Linked DNA regions of Chloroflexus aurantiacus J-10-fl. The protein of the gene in region 2 interacts with the protein of the main gene of each other region in a pairwise test. Links are inferred from orthologs where the notes say so. Each region holds a gene or a part of one and is shown on either strand. Other genes may lie near its edges. The genes, in order: CAUR_RS17795 and lysA.

Region 1 (9,591 bases), 3.8 Mb from region 2 along the record:
CTCGACCGGTACACCCATCAGAATCTTCTTCACCGGCACCTCCAGCTTCTTCCCGCTCAGGGTCAGGGGAACCGCCGGAATCTGGAAGATGTCGTCGGGAACGTGGCGGGGCGAGAGGGTCTGGCGAATGACCTGCTTAATCCGTTGACGCAGATCGTCGTCGAGGGTGACCCCTTCGCGCAAGACGACGAAGAGCGGCATGTATGACCGTCCACCCAATCCTTCGAGATCGATGACCAGACTGTCGAGCACTTCGGGGATCGTCTCTACCGCCCGGTAGATTTCGCTGGTGCCCATGCGCACACCCTGGCGGTTGATCGTGCTGTCCGAACGGCCATAAATAATCACGCCACCCCGCTCGTTAATCACGATCCAGTCGCCATGCCGCCAGACGCCGGGATAGTGCTCGAAGTAGCTGGCCTTGTAACGAGCGTTGTCGGGATCGTTCCAGAAGTAGATCGGCATCGACGGCATTGGCGCGGTGATGACCAGTTCGCCCATGACGCCGGTAACACTCTGCCCATCGGTATCGTAGGCTTCTGCCCGGCAGCCCAGGATGCGGCATTGAATTTCGCCGCTGTACACCGGCAGGAGAGGACAACCACCGACAAAGCCGCTGCATACGTCGGTGCCGCCACTGTACGAGACCAGCCAGACGTCGTGTTTGATGTGTTCGTAGACCCAATCAAACCCTTCTGGCGGTAAGGGTGAGCCGGTCGAGCCGATGGCTTTGATGCTGCTCAGATCGAACTGAGTGCCCGGTTCGACCCCACTTTTCATCAGGGCGGTGATGTAGCCGGCGCTGGTGCCGAAGTAACGAATCCGTGTCTGTTCGGCCAGGCGCCATAGGACGCCCATATCTGGATAGGCCGGGCTGCCATCGTAGAGGATCGGTATCGCGCCGATCAGCAGGCCACCGATCAAGAAGTTCCACATCATCCAGCCGGTGGTGGTGTACCAGAAGAAGGTATCACCCGCTCGCATGTCGAAGTGGAGATCGAGGGATTTGATATGTTCGAGCAGGATACCGCCCTGGCTATGGACAATCGGTTTGGGGAGGCCGGTTGTGCCCGATGAATAGAGCACCCACAGCGGGTCGTTGAATTCCACCGGGGTGAAGTGAAGTTCGGCTTCCTGCCGTAAGGCGTCTTCCCAGCGGATGACGCGCCCTCGCAGGCCGCTTGCTTCGGCGGTTGGATCGAGGTAGGGGATAAAGATGGTCAGCTCCAGATCGGGCAGGGCCGCCTGAATCGCCGCAACTTCGGCCCGGCGGTCAAATGCCTTGCCACCATACTGATAGCCGTCAACCGCGATCAAGACCTTCGGCGCAATTTGACTGAAGCGGTCGATGACGCTGGGGCTGCCGAAATCGGGTGAACAGCTCGACCAGATCGCGCCCAGACTCGCGGTTGCCAGACAACCGATGAGGGCGTGTGGCGTATTCGGCACATAGGCCACGACGCGATCCCCCGGCCCGACTCCAGCCTCGCGTAGGGTCTGTGCCAGGGCCGCCGTTTGCGCACGCAGACTCGCCCAGCTCAGAGGTGTTGGTTCCTGGCGTTCGGAAGCGAATATCACTGCCGGTCGCTGATCGGTAGCGTGCCGAAACACGTGTTCGGCGTAATTGAGATGGGCACCGGTGAACCAGCGTGCGCCGGGCATCTCGCGACTCGACAGCACCGTCGTGTAGGGTGTATGAGCCTTGATCTGGTAATACTCCCACAATGCTGCCCAGAAGTCCTCAAGGCGATCGACCGACCAGCGGTACAACTGGTGGTAATCAGCGAAGTGTAAGCCGCTGCGCTGCTCTAACCAACGCATAAACGCACGCATCGTGCAATTGGCGCGCAGGTCTTCCGGCGGCTCCCACAACAACTTTGCTGCGGTGGTCATCATTGGCCTCCGTTTGGTATTGACTGGCGTTTGTAGCGATTGTAGTGGAAGGAGCAGGGAGGAGTCAAATGTAGGAGGTAGGAGATAGGAGATAGAAGATAGAAGATAGAAGATAGAAGATAGGAGATAGGAGGTAGGAGGTAGGAGGTAGGAGGTAGGAGGTAGGAGGAGCGATGGTCTGCGATCACGGGATGGGGATGGCTTGCTGACAACATCCTGGAAGCGTGCGCCGCCGGCTTGCAAAGTGCTGGGAGCGCGCGCCTCCGGCGCGACAGGGTGTTGTGTGGTCAGCGCTGGGAGTGTGCGACGCCGGCTTTGCAAAACACTGGGAGCGCGCGCCTCTGGCGCGCCAGGGTGTCGCGCTGGAAGCGCGCGCCTCCGGCGCGACAGGGTGTTGTGTGGTCAGCGCTGGGAGTGTGCGACGCCAGCGCGCAAAGCACTGGGAGCGCGCGCCTCTGGCGCGACAGGGTGTCGCATTGGGAGCGCGCGCCTCCGGCGCGCAAGTTGGTATCGTGTGACCAACGCTGGGAGCGTGCGACTTCGGCGCGCATCCCCTCCCCGCTACCAGTCCCACCCTGCCGGCCTTCCACGAATTGAGGCAGGGTGTTAACCCGCCGCTCCGCAGAACCCCCGACGCTTTAACCCGCCGTTCTACGCCAACCTGTCATCTCCGCAGCGTGATCACGGATAGCGCACGTAATCCACCAGTGCGGTTACTTCTGGATCAGGTGGTGGCCCATACCGGCTGACCAGCCAGGTGACCAGGAAATTGACGGGGAGACCGAAGATACCGGCTGCCGAGCTGGAAATGCCAAAGAGTGTCCATTCGGGGAGAATGTACGTAATCGCCATATAACTGGCCGTTACCAGGAAGCCGCTGATCATACCGGCCACTGCGCCACGACTGTTCGTGCGCTTCCAGAAAATGCCCAGCACCAGCACCGGAAAGATCGTCGCTGCGGCGAACGAAAAGGCCCAGGCCACCAGTTGTACGATAATGGCCAACCGTTGCAATGCCGTCAGTGCCGCCAGGATTGCGACGACCAGGATCGCCAGTCGGCCAAGCAACAGGCGTTCACGGGAAGAGGCGCGTGGGTTGAGGGTACGATGGTAGATGTCGTGTACCGTTGCCGAGGCGATCACCATCAACAGACCATCGGCAGTACTGAGCGCTGCGGCCATACCGCCGGCAGCAACTAATGCCACGACGGTAGACGGTAGTTCGGCAATCTCCGGCGTAGATAACACCACCAAATCCTGGTCGATCTGTAATTCGTGGTACTGCAAAATACCATCACCATTGCCACCCACCTCAGGGGCATCGGCAATCTTGAGCAGACCGGTACTTGCCCACCGGCTGGTCCATTCAGGCAACCCGGCAACCGGTCTCCCCACCACCGAGCTTAAAATCTCCCAGCGTGAGAAGGCAGCGTAGGCGGGTGCAGTCAGATAGAGCACACAAATCCAGACCAGTGCCCAGGCTACACTACTGCGACTGTCACGGACAGTGGGTACGGTGTAGAAGCGCACCAGAATGTGCGGCATGCCGGCTGTTCCCAGCATCAAACAGAGCGAAAGGGCCAGATAGTTCCAGATTGACCAGTCGTTGAAGGGGGCAACATAGCTCGCAAGCCCCTGCGCCTGTTCCAGACGATCAATATTGCTGAGGGCTTCACCGTACATAACCTGCGGCAAGGCTACGCCGGTCAGCTTGAAGGCCAGCCAGGTCACCGGCACCAGGTAGGCAAACACCAGAATAATCCCCTGCACGCCTTGCGTCCAGGTGATCGCCTTCATCCCACCAAGGTACGAACAGAGCAGGACGGCTGCCAGGCCAACGATCACGCCGACCATGTAGTTGAGACCGAGAAACCGGCTCATAATGATCCCGATCCCCGTTACCTGTGCCGTGACATAGGTGAAGCAGATGATGATGCTGAGGACGGCAGCGATCACTCGTGCGCCGGCGCCCGGATAGCGGGCACCAATAAAATCGACGAGTGTGTACTGACCGAATTTGCGTAGATAGGGGGCAAGGAGCAATACCAGCAACACGTAGCCACCCGTCCAACCGGTGATATAGGCCAGCCCTTCAAACCCCAAAAGATAGAGGGCGCCGGCCATACTGATAAACGACGCTGCGCTCATCCAGTCTGAACCGGTGGCCAGGCCGTTGAGAATACCGGGAACTTTCCGCTCGGCAACATAATAGGCATCGAGGGTATCGGCGCGTGAACGAATGCCGATCACAGCGTAGAGACCAATCGTCAGGGCAAGAAAGCTCCAATCGATGAGAAACGATGGCAGGCGAAACTGTGTCTCAAGAATGATAAAGACGATCAACAGAACCAGCAATCCGATGGTGAATCCCAGATAGCGGAGCGAGTAGCGCCGGCGTATCTGCTGTGCATCTGGCGTTTCGGGAGGATCGACGCCGTACCGCCGATCAAGGATGTGCATGCGCCAGTTGTAGACGAAGATGAGCACAACGAAACAGATGAGCGTTCCCTGCGCACTCATGTAATAGCCGAGGGGGAAGCCGGTCAGAATGCTGATCTGGTTGAGTGGTGCTGAGAGCACAACCGGTAGCACAAAGCTCAGCAACCAGATGACGAGGAGTGGCCCGACCAGACGCAGGTTTTCCTGCCAGTATTGCGGCAACCAGGCCGGTGCCAGCGGCCAGCGTAGTGGAGGAGGGACAGCGGTTGAAGCGGGGCCAATCCGCAGTCTGCGGACATTAGCCGTATCTGATCCTGTCGTCTGCCGTACCGGAGGGAAGAGCCGATCAATGATGAAAAGTGACACGGCCAGCGCGCCACCGACGACCAGAAAAAGTTGAAACAGACCAAGCCAGAATTGCGCGCTCATAGCGTGTCAACTGCCTCAACCGTGACGGGATGGTCTACGCGCACGAACGCCATCTGCGGTGCCAGCGGTAGGGTAAAGATGAAGCGTGCGCCTTTCCCGATCCCATCGCTTTCCGCCCAAATCTCGCCACCCTGAGCATAGATCAGGTGACGGGCAATCGCCAGTCCGATCCCGCTCCCACCACTGTTGCGGGCACGTGATTTATCAACCCGGTAAAAGCGCTCGAATACGTGAGGCAGATGCTCGGCGGCAATCCCGATCCCGGTATCGATCACTGCTACCCGCACCTCGTGATCATCGGTCGTCACCTGCACTGTTACTGTTCCTCCTGCCGGTGTATAGCGGTAGGCATTGGCCAGGATATTGATCAGCACCTGCGCCACCCGATCCGGATCGGCCCATACTTGCGGCAACTGTGCGGGCGCATCGAGCTGCAACGTCACCTGATTGCTGCTGAAGAGCGGTTCAAACTGCGCGAGCTGTGCTTCCAGCACCGGCAGGAGATCGATTGCCCGGGCGACGACCGGCAACTGACCGGCTTCAACCCGCGATAGCAACTCTAAATCTTCGATCAGGCGCTGAAGGCGACGGGTTTCACGCAAGATCAGATTGAAGGTAGCCGGATTCGCCGATACAACCCCATCCAGCAACCCTTCCATGTACCCGCCAATCGTCGCCAGCGGGGTACGCAACTCGTGCGTCACATCGGCCAGTAATGCCAGACGACGCCGCTCCGTCTGATCGAGGGCTTCGGCCAGTTGATTGACACTATGCGCTAACTGAGAAATCTCATCATCGGCATGAATGCTGGTACGTTCGCGGTAAAACCCCTGTGCCAGCCGTCGGCTCACATTCGAGAGCGTTTGAATCGGTTCAACAATCCGCCGCGAAACGAAGAGGCTCACAATCACTGCTGCCGCCAGCGCGGCAAAACCGCTGATCAGCAGCGCCTGCTGAATCACCGATTGAAACTGCTCTTGCAACTCGCCAGCCTCGGTGGTGAGGCCAGCCTGCAACTGACCAGTTTCGGCTGCTGCGGCACCAAGGGTCAGCGGGGCAAAGCCAGTCCAGCCCAGACTTGCCAGTACATTGGCAGCGGCCAGCAGTACGACGTAGGCCATCAAGACGATAATCAGATGGGAAATGAATAGCTTCCAGCGGAGCTGCCGCAGCCACTTCATCATCGCGTACTACCAACAAACTTATAACCAACGCCACGAACCGTCTGCACCAGAGGCGTGCCGTGATGATCATCATCGAGCTTGCGCCGCAGAGTACCGATATGCACGTCAACCACCCAATCAATACCGGCAAAATCTGGCCCCCACACACGCTGAAGCAACTCTTCACGGGTGAACACGCGCCCCGGATAGCTGGCCAGTGCATAGAGCAGATCAAATTCACGCGGGGTCAAATCAACCCGCACCCCGTTGCGTTCAACTTCGCGCCGTTCGGGGTCGATCAACAGCCCTTCAAATTGCAAAATCGGGCGCTGGTTCACCTCTATCGCACGAATAACCCGATTACGGCGGAGAATAGCCTTCACCCGTGCGACCAACTCACGCGGACTGAATGGCTTGGTCAGATAATCATCAGCACCGACCGACAAACCGATCAGCTTATCAATCTCATCGGCGCGTGCCGTCAGCATCAGTACAAACACCGAGGTGTCGCGGTGCAACTGCCGACAAACCTCAATCCCGTCCAGCCCCGGCAGCATCACATCAAGAACAACCAGATCGGGCTTCACACTCCGCGCCAGCGCCAACGCGCCAGGGCCATCGTAAGCCCGATGCACAACAAAACCCTCGTTTGTCAGGTAACTGCTGACCAGATCAACAATTGGTTGCTCGTCATCAACAACGAGAATTGTAGCTGCTTCCATTGCAGCACTCCTTGCTTCCTTCAATGGATGCAATGGACGCTGTTATACGGGGATATACGGCGTTTTCTATCCGTGATACTCGTGACCGTTAACGACAGGTACGCAGAACGTAACGACAGGTTTCGTCTGCGCGTAGCGGTCAGGTATCAGGATGGAACATTTCCTATTCGTATCGTGAAGTATACCATAATTTTGTGTTCGTTATTATCACCCACGTCCTTCTGCCATCGCCAAAAGACGCTCCCACTGTGCAGCACTCACCGGTACAACCGAGAGTCGCCCCTGGCGCACCAGGGCAAAATCGGCAAAAAAAGGATCAGCTTTGATATCATTCAGTGAAACCGGATGAGGCAACGCCCGCAACGGTACAACATCAACCACGATCAGACGCGGATCACTCTGTTTGGGGTCGGGATAGGGATCGCTGACGACTTGCGCCAGACCAACAGCCTGCCGTTCATCGCCGGTGTGGTAGATCAGCGCCTCGTCACCGCTGCGCATCTCGCGCATATGTTTCAGAGCAACATTATTGCTCACCCCATCCCAAACGGTACGACCTTCACGCACCAGATCGGCAAAACTGTAGACCGTCGGTTCCGTTTTCAATAACCAATAGTTTGGCATTGATCTCCTCTCCATCAATCGGAATAGCCTGCGTACTCTGCTCACTACCTCATGCTATAATACCCCGCGCGAAAGGGGGACGTGTGAACGACGATTTTGAACAACTCGATGACTATGCCATCCTCGGTGTCCAACCCGGTGCGACACCGGCAGAAATAAAACAGGCGTATCTCAAACAGATCAGCATCTACCATCCTGATCGGTTTGCCGGCGCTTCACCTGACGAACAGGCTTACGCAGCACGACGGGCGAGGCGGATCAATCAGGCATACCAGAATCTGCGTCGGCGACGGCCATCGCCTGTTATTGCGACATCAACACCACGTAACTATCAGGCTGAATTATACGCCAAAGCGCAAGAGCATCTGGCAGCCGGACGCCGTTTGCAGGCCCTGGCGACACTGCGTGAACTGCAACGGATCAACCCCTGGTACCGCGACTGTGCCGACCTCATTGCCGGCCTGGAAGCAGACCTGAAGCCGACAGCGGTTAGCACCTCGCGCACATTCTCGCGGCGCAACGTTCTTACTGTGGCCTTCGGCGGAGTGGCAGTAGCTCTACTGGGCTGGTTTGGTTGGCGACAATTGCAAGAGGCGGAAGCTACCCGTTCACCAGTTGCCACAGCAGTCGCCGAAGAAGCGACAGCAGTGCCGTCACCGACCGTGGCACCATCGCCGACCACTGCTCCATCACCGACAGCGGCGGCGTCGCCGACCGCAGCGCCATCGCCGACTGCGGTGCCATCGCCGACTGCGGCGCCCTCACCGACGACAGGGATAACCGGCGGGACGGTAGTCTATCAGGCCGATTTTGGCCCTAACAGCGACTGGCCGATAACCAACGGCAACGGCTGGAGTGTTGGGGCACGCGATGGACGTTATATCATTCAGGCTAACGCCGGATTAGGCGACATCTGGGCATTTCAAACATCGCCAATTGGTAGCGAGATGGTGATCGAGGTAGAGGTCAGCGTTGCCGGCGACTGGGCCGGGCTAATGTTCTGGTTCAACAGCCCGCAACGATACATCAGTTTTCTGATCAACCCTGCGCAGGGGCAATACCGCTGCGACGAACGCAACAACGAACAGCGCAGCGTTCTTGCCGAGGGAACCATTAGCCTCGCACGATCAAATCGCTTAACAGTACGGCTTACCGATCAAACCATTGCCCTCCAGATCAACGATCAGGTCGTTGACACACTGACCATAACCTCCCTGAACCCTGATCCGCGCTATGGCTTGCTGGTACGGGCTGAACGCAACCCAACTACTGCAACATTCAGCACACTCACCCTACGCACAATCACCTAGATACATCCTGCATGCGCAGCCTTAAACCGACTTCAATCTGTACCGGCCCTCACAACATCAACAACAATACCATGACCGCGCACGCTTCACCTCTATTACCTCTCTCCTCCCTCCTGTCTCCTCCCTACCTTACTATCTCCTATCTTCTCCCTACCTTCTATCTCCTCTCTCCTCCCCACCTTCTATCTCCTATCTTCTATCTCCTATCTTCTATCTCCTATCTTCTATCTCCTATCTTCTATCTCCTATCTCCTCTCTCCTCCCCACCTTCTATCTCCTATCTTCTATCTCCTATCTCCCACTTCCTCCCTCCCCCCAATCCACATCCCCAGCACACCATCACTCCGCCGCACAGCGGTTCCGCGCCGAATATCGAACACATACACACCATCATTCGTGCCATACACCAGGGCATGACCATCGCTCGACCAGAGATCGAACGACAGGGCATAGGCATCGAAAAAATTGATCTGAGCGAGAAACTCCTGACTGGGGGTAAAGGTGGTCAGCGTGCGCGGATTATTCCCTTCCCGTCCGACCAACTGCCAGCGTAACTGGGTCAAGCCACTGTCCGAACGACCGGCTGGCGTGAGGTAGGCGATCTGCTGACCGTCAGGCGACCAGAAAAAGGCCACCACATCATCATCGGCTGCCGAAAGCGTGCGTACCGAACCATCCAATGCCACCAGCTTCAAAGGACCGAAACCATCGGGACCGACCGTCGTATACGCAATCTCATCGCTTTGTGGTGAACGACCGAAGATAATTGCCGCCATCGGTTCACGGGCCAACACCTGTGGCTGCATCTCACCAACCTTCACCCGCGTCAACACACTCTCAACCTTATCCACCGTTGGTGGCCCCTCAATCGGTGGTTGAGCGACATAGAAAAAACTCTCGCCATCAACACTCCAGGCCGGCACTTGGAAGAAACCTGGGTCGGTCACCTCGTGTAGTGGCTGCTGCCGACCGGGCTGCACCGTAATCACACGGCCATCTTCAAATATCGAG
Region 2 (12,421 bases):
AAGCCGAGCGACGAACGGTATCAGGGCCAGGTGATGTGTTTTCTCGAAACCGGCTATGGGCAGGCGACGCAACTGGTCTTCGATTACAATCATCCGCCGCAACCACCCAAACCGAGTGCGTATTATCACTACGAAAAGGCTCTGCTCAATCGCGCCTACTGGCATTTAGTGCCAACCGGTATCGTGTGATCGCATCGACACCCCATGACGATACCGCACGGTTATCACTACGACCGGCGTTCAACCCTCGTCTGATTGGCAGTGGGCGGGTAGCTGGCACGGGCACACACTGGCTGATGGAGAGATGGTACCTGCACGATCTCTCCATCCACCATCCAGACCCACAACAAGCGTGCCCGGTTATCGGAGGTGTCGTACCGCTGAACCCACAACAATGGCGTTGGTAGCAATTGCAGCGAGGCATCTATGCAGGAACAAGACTACCCCCGTACAATGGGGCAACAATTCGGTCGGCGGTCGTGGGCCGAGCCGTGGAAGATCAAGATGGTTGAGCCGCTGCGCGTGACCAGCCGGGCCGAACGCGAGGCGGCGCTGAAGGCTGCCGGTTACAACACGTTTCTGCTGCGTTCTGAAGATGTCTATATCGATCTGCTTACCGATAGTGGTACCAATGCCATGAGCGACCGGCAATGGGCAGCCCTGATGATGGGCGACGAGGCATACGCCGGGAGCCGCAGTTTTTATCGCCTGGAAGCAACTGTCCAACAGGTGTATGGCTACCGCCACATTATTCCCACCCATCAGGGGCGGGGCGCCGAGCATCTGATCAGTCAGGTCGCTATCCGCCGTGGGCAGTATGTTCCCGGCAATATGTATTTCACAACCACCCGCCTGCACCAGGAGCTGGCCGGTGGCATCTTTGTTGATGTGATTATTGACGAAGCGCACGATCCCCAAAGCCAGTATCCGTTTAAAGGCAACGTCGATCTCGACAAACTACAGGCGCTGATTGATAAGGTTGGCCCGCAACAGATTGCCTATATCAGTCTGGCCGGTACCGTCAACATGGCTGGTGGGCAGCCGGTCAGTATGGCTAACGTCCGTGCCTTACGCGCATTATGTGATCGGTACGGGTTGCGCATCTTTCTCGATTCCACACGCTTGGTTGAGAATGCCTTTTTCATCAAAGAACGTGAACCCGGCTATGCCGAACAAAGAATCGCCGCGATTGTCCGCGAGTTTTGCAGTTACACCGATGGCGCATGGATGAGCGCAAAGAAGGACGCGCTGGTGAACATCGGTGGCTGGTTAGCGCTCAACGATGATCAACTCGCCGATGAAGCCCGCAATCTGGTGGTGGTGTACGAAGGGTTGCACACCTACGGCGGCATGGCCGGGCGTGATATGGAGGCGCTGGCGGTCGGGATTGAGGAGTCGCTGCAAGAGGATTACATCCGTGCCCGCATCGGTCAGGTGCGCTACCTCGGCGAACTGCTCCTCGACTGGGACATCCCCATCGTAGTTCCGATTGGCGGTCACGCGATCTTTCTGGATGCACGCCGGTTCTATCCGCACCTGCCGCAAGACCTCTTCCCTGCCCAGACCCTGGCCGCCGAGTTGTACCTCGATTCAGGGGTGCGGGCTATGGAACGCGGTATTGCCAGCGCCGGACGCGATCCCAAGACCGGGCAGAACTACTATCCCAAACTGGAATTAACCCGGCTGACCATCCCGCGCCGTGTTTATACTCAGGCCCACATGGATGTTGTGGCCGAGTCGGTGAAGGCAGTGTACGATCAACGTCATCAGGCCCGTGGCCTGCGGATGGTCTACGAACCACGGTACCTCCGCTTCTTCCAGGCCCGGTTTGAACCGGTGGAATGACGACCGGACGGTAAATACTGGTAAATACTGGTGACGTATAGTCACCTTCCCTGTCGCCCAACATCAGGGGGCGCACGGCTGTGCGCCCCCCTTATAAGACCCGCTACTGCACACGCTGTTTTTGCCATCACCCAGGCTCCACACCTGAGCGACACCCCACCCTGCGTAAGCGCCGGTATCGCTCTGGAGGGGGCGTGCTCCCGCCCCCACCGGGGCGGGCCGGGGTGAGGGCGTGCTCCCCCTCACCACACGGGATGATGGAGGTCGTGCCCGGTATGTCTCCCTCTCACCGGTCTGACAACGCACGCCGCCATCACAACCGCTCGCGTGCTGACCTACCCACATCCCCGCCCGTATGGAGTGCGGCAGCCATGCTGCCGCGCCAGCCGTGCTCACTGCTCCCGGACACCGGGCAGCGCCGGTCTCTCACGAGAGGATCAGGGCGTGATCTGCATTACCCCCCTCCCCAACGCATTACCCATAACGATGATGCATACCCGCGTGCGGGACAGGCCGGGGTAGGGGCCTATCTCATCACCGCTCACCAATCATCCCTTCACGAGCATACACCACGCGGCCACCGAGGATCGTCATCTCAACCTGAATCTCTTTTATCTCTTCAACCGGACAGGTGAAGTAATCGCGATCCAGCACCACCATATCGGCCAGAAAACCGGGCGCCAGCGGGCCTTTCAGATGCTCTTCGCGCGTCAACCAGGAACCGGCTACCGTGTAGGCAAAGAGCGCCTCTTCACGACTAACCGCCTGATCCGGTGCGATGAGTGTTCCCTTCCAGGTCTTTCGGGTGACTAAACTGTACAACCCAATAAACGGATTGAAGTGAACGGTACTCGGCACATCGCTGGTCGCAATCACCCGAATCCCGCGATCAAGATAGGTTCGCATCGGCTTGTAGCGGGCAGCCAGATCAGGGCCAACATCGCGGAACAGATCATCGCCTTCATAGTAGATGAAGGTTGGCTGAATCACCACGGCCAACCCATAACGGGCCATGTGTTGCAGACTCTCGTCGGTGGCAAAATAGCCGTGAATGAGATTATGGCGATGTTCTGCCGGATGCGCCGCCAGCACATCAGCAAACGCACGGGCCGCCTCGTGATGTGCCCGGTCGCCAATCGCATGAATGCCGATGTCCCAGCCCAGCGTATGCCCAAGGGTAAAAAATTCGCGCAGGTCTGCTGGATCGAGACGGTTGTAATCGTAGACCGATCCTCGCCTACAAAGGGCTGAAACATCCAGGCCGTATGCGATGTCGTTCCGCCATCAATTGCCATCTTCAGGCCACCAATGCGAAGCCATTCATCACCCAGACCGCTCAGACCACCGAGTGCCCTGGCACGGGCATCGAGTTCACTGCGCGTTTCACTCTCGCGAAAGCCATGCCACGAGATGAGCAGATTCACGCGCACGGGCAAACGACCGGCACGTCGCGCCGCCAGATAAGCCTGAATCTCCCATGGTTGCAGGCCCGGATCGAGAATGCTGGTAATTCCATACGCCAGATACGCCCGACCGGCCATGTCCAGCGCTTCAACGCACGCATCCTGCGTCGGACGCGGGATCAGGCGCCGGCAGAGTTCCTTCGCCGCTGCCCGCAAAATCCCACTGGGTGTACCGTCCGCCTCACGTTCGATCTTGCCACCTGCCGGCTCAGGCGTACTGGCTGTTATACCGGCCAACTCCAGTGCTCGCGAATTCACCACATCCATGTTGAAGAACCGTTTGAGGAGCACCGGATGTGCTGTCGTCGCCGCGTCGAGATCGTGACGATTGGGTAATCGGCCCTCTTGAAAGAGTGACTCGTTCCAGCCCTCTCCAATGATCCAGTGACCAGGTGGGGTAACCGCTGCCGCCGCCCGCACCCGCTCAACCATACCGGCGATGGACGTACAATCATCGAGGCCGATCCGCTGCAACTTCAGGCCCATCTCCAGCATATGGTTGTGGGCATCGTGAATACCAGGGATAACCGCCCGCCCGTTCAGGTCAATCCGCCGGGTTGACTGACCGGCCAGCGCCAGCACTGCGGCATCGTCACCGATTGCCACGATCCGACCATCTTTGCAGGCCACGGCACTACACTGTGGCAATTCCCGGTGGAGCGTATACACGACAGCGTTGTAGATGATCAAATCAGGAGCCAGATCGCGAGCTATCAGCATAACGCTTCCTTTCTATACCGGGCCGTCTATACCCCGCCTGCCGTATGCATCGCCAGCGCAATTGCCCCCAACACGCCGGCCCGTTGCCCCAGTGCAGGTGGCACAATCAACCTGTCAGGGTGATCGAGAATGTGAGGATGCTGCAAATAACCATTCAGCCAGCGCTGCGTCGCAGCCCGCACCAATGGAAACATCTGCGGCTGACTCATCACCCCACCGCCGATGATAATGCGTTCCGGCGAAAGGATGCAGAGCAGATTTGCCAGCGCCTGACCGAGATAATCAGCTTCGAGTTCCCACGCCGGATGGTCAGCCGGCAGCTCCTCAGCCGGAGTCTGCCAGCGTGCCTTAAGCGCCGGCCCACAAGCCAACCCCTCCAGACAATCGCTATGGTACGGACAGATACCGGGGAAGGGATCACGCGCCGGATCACGCACCAGACGCATATGCCCCATCTCCGGGTGGATCAAGCCGTGTACCAGCTTCCCACCAACCACTGCCCCGCCGCCAATGCCGGTACCGACTGTGATGTACACCGCCACATCGCAGTCACGCGCTGCTCCCCATTGCCGTTCGCCGAGGAGCGCCACATTGACATCAGTATCGAAGCCTATCGGTCGCCCAAGGGCCTGGTGCAGTGTCCGCACAACATCAGTGTGCGCCCATCCCGGCTTCGGCGTCGTCGTGATTGAGCCATACGACGGCGAGGCCGGATTGAGATCGACCGGCCCAAACGAACCCACGCCGATGGCCGCCAGGTGTTCCGGTTCGTGGGCACGAAAAAAGGCGATGGCATTGGCCAGCGTCTCGGCAGGTGTCGTGGTTGGAAAACGCACCTCAGCCCGAATATCATCCGGCCCGGTGCCAATCGCACAAACCCACTTGGTTCCACCGGCCTCAATCCCACCGTAGAGAGGGGCATGCGTCATACAAACCTCGCTTCTACCACGAGCAGTTCAGATCGCACCTGCTACGATCTAACGATACAGACGTATGCTTCACCGATCCAGCAACAGATCACGGGCCAGCACATCGGCTTCTGTTTCCCGACGCTGGATCAGACGTGCCTGTCCATCGGCAACCAGGACGAGGGCCGGACGCGGTACCAGGTTATAGGTACTGGACATACTCAGCGTGTAGGCACCCGCTGTTGCCACTGCCAGCAGATCATCCGGCTGCACAGTCGGCAGCGCAATATCGCGTAACAACACGTCACCCGACTCGCAGTAACGTCCACCGACATTAACCGTCATCGCTGGCGGCGAAGCCGGCTTATTGGCCAGCACCGCACTATAGCGCGCCCCGTAAAGGGCCGGACGAATATTGTCGGCCATACCACCGTCAATATGCACCCAGTGCTCGCCTTTACGACCTACCACGCGGTACAAAGCCACACCGGCCCGGGCAACGATGGAACGGCCTGGTTCGACGGTCAAGCGTGGTAACGGTAACCGGTATCGTTCACAGGCTGCACACAACGCCGCACTCACCACCTGCGCATAACGACCAATATCGGTTGCCGGCTGATCAGCAGTGTACGGCACACCCAGACCACCGCCAGGACTGAGTTCAACCGGCGCCACACCAAAGCGATCCCGTATCCGCGCAGCCAGCGCCACCAACACCTCAACGGTCGCCGTCACCTGTTCAAGCGCAAAGAGTTGCGAGCCGATATGCGCATGCAATCCCAACCAGCGCAGGCTGGGTGCGGCCAGGGTTTGAGCGACAGCCTCATCAAGCGCCTCCAGGGGCAGGCCGAATTTTGCCGTGGCGCTCCCTGTAGCGATATGCGCGTGCGTATCCGCTTCGATAGCGGGCGCCACTCGCAACAAGACGCCCTGCGGCGTGGTGAGATGGGATGTAAGCGCGCAGAGTCGCTGCAATTCGTCAAGGTTATCAACGACAATCGCCCCAACCCGCCACGCAATCGCCCGCTCCAGTTCCTGATCACTCTTCGCATTCCCGTGCAGGTGAACCCGATCCATCGGTAGACCCGCTCGCTGCGCCACCAACAACTCGGTTGCTGAAACGACATCCAACCCCAGTCCTTCTTGCGCCACGATCTGGGCCAGCGCCGTATTCAACAGCGCCTTCCCGGCGTAATGGACGATTGACGGGCCAGGGTAGGCGGTGGCAAATGCCTGCCGATAGGCACGCATCGCACCGCGCAGCGTCAGATCATCAAGCAGATACAGAGGAGTTCCAAACTGTTCGGCCAGCGCAACCGTATCGCAGCCGCCAATCCACAAACGGCCATCAACAACACTTACCGTCTCCGGCCAGACATGCGACGCCAGTGTCATGCGTTATTCCCCGCCAGACCCAGCCGTGGCGCGGCTGCGCGCAGTGCAGCAATCACCTCGCCGATCAGCGCATCCAGCTCCATACCAATGACTTCAGCGCCATGCACAATACCTTCGCGGCTGACTTTGGCAGCAAAGGCTTTATCTTTCATCTTTTTGCGCACTGACGAAACTTCAACGCTATAGATGCTCTTGTCAGGGCGCACTAATGCTACCGCAGTCACAAAACCACTCAACTCGTCAACCGCATACAGCGTGCGCTCCAGCGGCGACTCAGGCGCGATCCCGCTATAATCGGCATGGCTGAGGATAGCGCGCAAGACTTCAGGCGACCACCCGGCACTGCGTAGATAGGCAACACCGTAGAACGGGTGCCCCGGCAGTTCGGCAGGTACCTCTTCGCCCCGCAACAGCGCCTCGGCAATCGCAGTTGTAGCCGGCCCGGCCTCCGGCATGTGGGGGTAGCGCTCGAAATCGAGATCATGAAGCAGCCCAACCGCTGTCCATAAATCGACGTCAGCCCCTTGCTTTGTCGCAAAATGAGTCATACAGGCTGCAACCGCCTCGCAATGCTTCCGCAGGCTATCCGAGGCGATCCACTCATGCATAATCTGACGAGCTGTATCGGTGAGCATCACGGCTCCTCTTATCATAGATGAAGGAACGAGTACCCTGTTCCTTCATCATACCACGTTTATCCGAAAGCTATACAATCTGTCCAGGCAACGCATACTGGTGAACTTTCGTTATGTCAAATCTGGTGTCACAGAAGTCATTGCACACTAACACTTGATCGCAGATGCCCCTGAGCGCGAATACGCCGACCCGGCCTTCCCGCTGCGCACACCGTGGGATCACAACCGTTACCAGACAGAATTGCCCGTGGCGTGCGGTATGGAGTGCGGCAGCCATGCTGCCGCGCCAGCCGTGCTCACGATCCGGCGCGTGGTACAGCGTTAACCCTGTTGGCCACAGGGATGCTGTGTGTGCTCATCACGATTGTGGAGTCTGTCAGGCTAGCCAACGATCACACCAGCACTGCCCCTGAGCGCTGATGCGCCGACCCGGCCTTCCCGCTGCGCACACCGTGGGATCACAACCGTTACCAGACAGAATTGCCCGTGGCGCGCGGTATGGAGTGCGGCAGCCATGCTGCCGCGCCAGCCGTGCTCACGATCCGGCGCGTGGTACAGCGTTAACCCTGTTGGCCACAGGGATGCTGTGTGTGCTCATCACGATTGTGGAGTCTGTCAGGCTAGCCAACGATCACACCAGCACTGCCCCTGAGCGCGAATACGCCGACCCGGCCTTCCCGCTGCGCACACCGTGGGATCACAACCGTTACCGGACAGAATTGCCCGTGGCGCGTAGTATGGAATGCAACAGCAGGGCTGCCGCAGCAGCCCTGCTCTCGATCACGTGCGTGTATCAGCGGTTCCCCCACAATTCACGGAGGCAACACGCCTGTAGACCGGTCCGGCTGTTTAACCTTCCGTCAAGACTTGCTCCTATCATCACCCCATCCGCACACGCCGCAGACGGAGCGAATTAGTCACCACAAAGACCGACGAGAAGGCCATTGCAGCCGCGGCCAGCACCGGGCTTAACTGCCAGCCGGTCAACGGGTAGAAGACACCCGCCGCCACCGGGATCAACAACACATTGTAGGCAAACGCCCAGAAGAGATTCCAGCGAATGGTGCGTACTGTGGCGCGACTGAGGGCAATTGCCTGCACCACGCCCCGCGGATCGCTGCGCATCAACGTAATATCCGCCGTCTCCATCGCCACATCGGTACCGCTCCCCATCGCAATCCCCACGTCAGCCTGGGCCAGCGCCGGCGCATCATTAATCCCATCACCCACCATCGCTACCCGGCGTGGTTTGCCATGCGGCCCACTCTGCTGCAAGCGAGCCACAATCGCCGCCTTTTCATCCGGCTTCACTTCAGCATACACGGCTGTTGCCGGAATACCGACCGCCGCCGCTATCGCTGCTGCCGTGCGCTGATTATCACCGGTCAGCAACGCAACCTCAATCCCGGCCTGATGCAGCTTTGCTACCGCCTCCGCAGCGGTTGGTTTGACCGTATCGGCCAGCGCGATCACACCCCACGCCTCACTATCAACGGCCACCGCAATCGCGGTTTTCCCTTCATTCTGCAACTGATCGACGATAGCCTCTAAAGCGTGTATCTCAACCCCTCGCTCACGCAACCAGCGCAGCGTTCCCACCAGCACAGTCTGCCCACCGACCTCAGCTTCCACCCCGGCACCACTGACAGCCTGAAAGCGCGTCGGTCGCTCGACAGCCAGACCACGCTCCTGCGCCGCCTTCACAATTGCCACCCCTAATGGATGCTCGCTGCGACTCTCAGCCGCCGCCGCAATCTGTAGCAACACCTGATCTCCCGTGCCGTCGGACTGGGTTCCCTGCGCCAGCACCGGCCTGGCCACCATCACAACATCGGTCACTGCGGGGCGACCATGCGTAATGGTACCGGTCTTATCGAACACCACCGCGTGCAGACTTGCCGCACGTTCCAGAGCCTCGGCATTGCGGATCAAAATACCGTGTGACGCACCGGTACCGGTGCCAACCATAATTGCAGTCGGCGTGGCCAATCCCAACGCACACGGACAGGCAATCACCAGCACCGCCACCGCAAAAATGAGCGCCTGGGTCAACCCCACCCCGGCCCACAACCAGCCGAGAAAGGTAATCAACGCAATCACAATCACTATCGGCACAAAGACAGCAGAAACCCGATCAACCAGCGCCTGTACCGGTGCTTTCGAGCCTTGCGCCTCTTGCACGAGACGAATAATCTGCGCCAGCGCCGAATCCTTACCGATCCGTGTCGCCCGCATCTGAAAACTACCGCTGCGATTAATCGTCGCCCCGAAGACCGGATCGCCACTGCGCTTCTCAACCGGCAAACTCTCACCGGTGAGCATACTCTCATCAATCGTCGACTCACCGGAGACAATCACCCCATCGACCGGAATCTTCTCCCCCGGTCGCACAATAATCATCTCACCTACCCGCACCTCGGTGAGCGGCACATCAACTTCTTGACCGCCCCGCACCACTCGTGCGGTCTTCGGCTGAAGCCCGATCAACGCCTTAATCGCGGCACTCGTCTGCCCCTTCGCACGCGCCTCCAGATACTTCCCAACCAGAATCAGCGTAATGATCAATGCCGCCGTCTCGAAATAGACATGGCCGGGCGCACCGCTGAGCAACATTGCCAGACTGTAGAAATAGGCAGCCGACGAACCGAGGGCAATGAGCGTATCCATAGTGGCGGTACGGGCACGCAATGCCCGCCACGCATGCCGGTAGAAATCGCGACCGGAGTAAAACTGCACCGGTGTCGCCAGCGCCAGAAAGAGCCAGTTGAGCAGGTCATCGCGGGCAGCGACCATGGCCATAATCTCACCCATAGCCGCATCACGCATTGTCGCCATCATCGCCGCCCCCTCACCGATTAACCAGGGGGCAATCAGACCAAAATCACGCGCCATCGACAACACGAAGAGCGGCAGCCCAAAGACCACACCAACCAGCAATCGCCGCCGCCGCACCGTCATCTCTGCTTCACGTGCCCGCGCCTCCACATCTTCAGCGGCCTCATCGGTAGCAGACGGCAAAATCACCCCATACCCGGCCTGCTCCACCGCCGCCACCAGATCGGTGCGCTCAACCATCCCCGGCACATAACGCACCAGCGCCTGCTCACTGGCCAGATTCACTTCCGCCGCCAACACCCCCGGCAGCTTACGCAACGCCTTCTCGACCCGTGCCGAACAACTGGCACAGGTCATCCCGGTGATCGCCAGCGTGATCTCATCGACAACCACCCCATACCCGGCCTGCTCCACCGCCGCCTGCAACGCTTCGGGCTGAACCAGCCCCGGATCGTAGCGCACCAGCGCCTGCTCACCGGCCAGATTCACCTCGGCAGCCAGCACACCCGGTGCCTTACGCAACGCCTTCTCGACCCGCGCCGAGCAGCTTGCACAGGTCATCCCGGTGATTGGCAATATCACTTCACGCTCGGCCATGGTAACAACTCCTTCCTCGACAGACTGCGATTGTACAGCCTATCTCCACCATCTGAGTGAAAGAGGCGCACTGATGTGCGCCTCTGAACATCGTTGCGAATGAAGACAGCTAGAGGCTAACAAGCCGTACCCAACGGCGTTACATCCTCGTATCCCGCTTCCTTAATCGCAGACACAATATCGGTAATATCGACCGCATCATCGTGAACGACGGTCACAATCTTACTGCTCAGATCAACCTCAACCTGACTGACCCCCTGCAAAGCACTGACTTCCTTGCGCACCGCGTGCACACAGTGCTGACACGACACCCCAGGAACACGGAATTGCTCAGTTACCATTGCTCATCTCCTTATTGGCTAATGAATACGCTCAAACACCTGCATCAACTCAGCAATCACCCGCTCGCGCTCACCAACATCCTCGCTCCGAATAGCCGTGATCACACAACTATGGAGGTGACGGTTCAAAATCAGCGCATCCAGCTTTGCCAGCGCCTGCGCAATCGCCCGCGTCTGATTCAGGACATCGATACAATAGGCGTCCTCTTCGACCATGCGCTTCACGCCGCGAATATGACCCTCAATGATATTCAGACGATTGAGAATCTGCTGTTTTTGGTCTTGATCCATATTCAACCCTTCTTCGAGTGAAAACAGCCTTTGGGTGGTAGTACTCGCCAGCATGCCCCATGGTCCTAGAGAGATTTGACCGCCATCGCCCATCTCAAGCCGTAAAGCCGTCGTCTACCTCATCAATCATCCCGTGAAACACAACAACTCGCGGCAAGAGAGTCCCGATCAGACAGGTCACAGCCCCATCCCTTTTCCCTCCCCCCCAGGGGGGAGGGGGGTACACAAGCAGTATACCACACGAGTTTTCGTGATGCAAGGAGGGGATGGAGGAAATAGGAGGTAGGAGGTAGGAGATAGGAGATAGGGGAGAGGCTCAGCGGATTCCTCGCCGGTCACAGCGACAACGTGCGCACACGATCTGCCCTGGGCGCACGCGCCTCCGGCGCACCTGGTAGGGGCGGGTTGGGAACCCGCCCCTCCTCCTTCATCGACGCAGCAAGACGGCAAACGCCGGTGCCTCGTGGTGGATTGATCCATCGGCGGTCGCACCGCTCCCCACCGGCCACAGCGACAACGTGCGCACACGATCTGCCCTGGGCGCACGCGCCTCCGGTGCGCCCACCACCTGACCCGACACATCGGTCTCTCTGCCGGTTGCAGATAAGACTCGTGTGCTCGTCCCGATCATCTTGCCTGACACAGAACCTGCATCAGCGCTATCAGCAACGTTCGGTAGCACGATCCCCTCGTTCCTCCCCCCAGCGGGGGGAGGTTAGGAGGGGGGCGATTTGCCTGACACCGCACCTGCGTCAGCGCCATCAGAAACGTTCTGCGGCACGATCCCCCCGTTCCCCCCCTATGCATTACCCACATCTCGGGCTCACGTGCAGATTGTGGTAGTCTTATGCGGAGTCATCAACAAGGAGGCAGGGTGACGCGACAATGCCAGCATGGGCTGAACACGACCTGCGCTACGCCCGACTCGGTGATGCCCGCTTGAATCGGCGGCTGATCTGTCTCGTCGCGGCAGTGGCTGCGCAGCCGACCGCCAGCGTGCCACAAGCGTGTGGGAGTCGGGCAGCCACCAAAGGGGCCTATCGGTTCTGGCGTTCGGAACGGGTTACCCCGGACGCAATCCGGGCGGCACACGATCACGCAACCGTCGAGCGTGTGCGTGCGCATCCGCTGATTCTGGTCATCCAAGACACGACGGAGCTGAACGTTACGCATCATCCAGCCACCCACGGACTGGGGTTGTTGGACAATGCGAGCCAGCGGGGGTTGAAGGTTCATTCGGCACTCGCGGTGAGCAGCGACGGGGTGCCGTTGGGGTTCATCCATCAAGCAGTGTGGACCCGCAACCCAGACGAGATTGGAAAGCGTCATCGGCGGCGACAGCGGGCAACGACGGACAAGGAGAGCCAGCGCTGGCTGACGGCGCTCGCAGC

Evidence for each region.
Region 1: the proteins of lysA (region 2) and CAUR_RS17795 interact in binary tests that used the Escherichia coli proteins (3 or more experiments, as listed by UniProt). The link is inferred for Chloroflexus aurantiacus J-10-fl from one-to-one orthologs.

The regions. Positions count from the first base shown.
Region 1 is NC_010175.1:4,540,805-4,550,395, reverse strand. The notes cover bases 4,795-7,521. They hold CAUR_RS17795 (response regulator transcription factor), read right to left. Parts: upstream 6,647-7,521; coding sequence 5,942-6,646; downstream 4,795-5,941. Other genes in these bases: CAUR_RS17785 (DnaJ domain-containing protein), read left to right, coding at 7,354-7,521; CAUR_RS17790 (EVE domain-containing protein), read right to left, coding at 6,854-7,270; CAUR_RS17800 (sensor histidine kinase), read right to left, coding at 4,795-5,945. In the rest of the region: CAUR_RS17810 (acetoacetate--CoA ligase), read right to left, coding at 1-1,896; CAUR_RS17805 (VC_2705 family sodium/solute symporter), read right to left, coding at 2,575-4,761; more of CAUR_RS17800, read right to left, coding at 4,758-4,794; more of CAUR_RS17785, read left to right, coding at 7,522-8,580; CAUR_RS17780 (TolB-like translocation protein), read right to left, coding at 8,865-9,591. UniProt on the Escherichia coli protein: Response regulator member of the two-component regulatory system CpxA/CpxR which responds to envelope stress response by activating expression of downstream genes including cpxP, degP, dsbA and ppiA.
Region 2 is NC_010175.1:754,694-767,114, forward strand. Bases 4,180-7,129 are described here. They hold lysA (diaminopimelate decarboxylase), read right to left. Parts: upstream 6,332-7,129; coding sequence 5,027-6,331; downstream 4,180-5,026. Other genes in these bases: CAUR_RS02980 (ROK family protein), read right to left, coding at 4,180-4,957; CAUR_RS02990 (HD domain-containing protein), read right to left, coding at 6,328-6,966. Outside these bases: CAUR_RS02965 (NAD(P)/FAD-dependent oxidoreductase), read left to right, coding at 1-189; CAUR_RS02970 (tyrosine phenol-lyase), read left to right, coding at 427-1,845; CAUR_RS21430 (amidohydrolase family protein), read right to left, coding at 2,380-3,117; more of CAUR_RS02980, read right to left, coding at 4,055-4,179; CAUR_RS02995 (heavy metal translocating P-type ATPase), read right to left, coding at 7,846-10,398; CAUR_RS03000 (heavy-metal-associated domain-containing protein), read right to left, coding at 10,515-10,739; CAUR_RS03005 (metal-sensitive transcriptional regulator), read right to left, coding at 10,758-11,030. UniProt on the Escherichia coli protein: Specifically catalyzes the decarboxylation of meso-diaminopimelate (meso-DAP) to L-lysine. Is not active against the DD- or LL-isomers of diaminopimelate.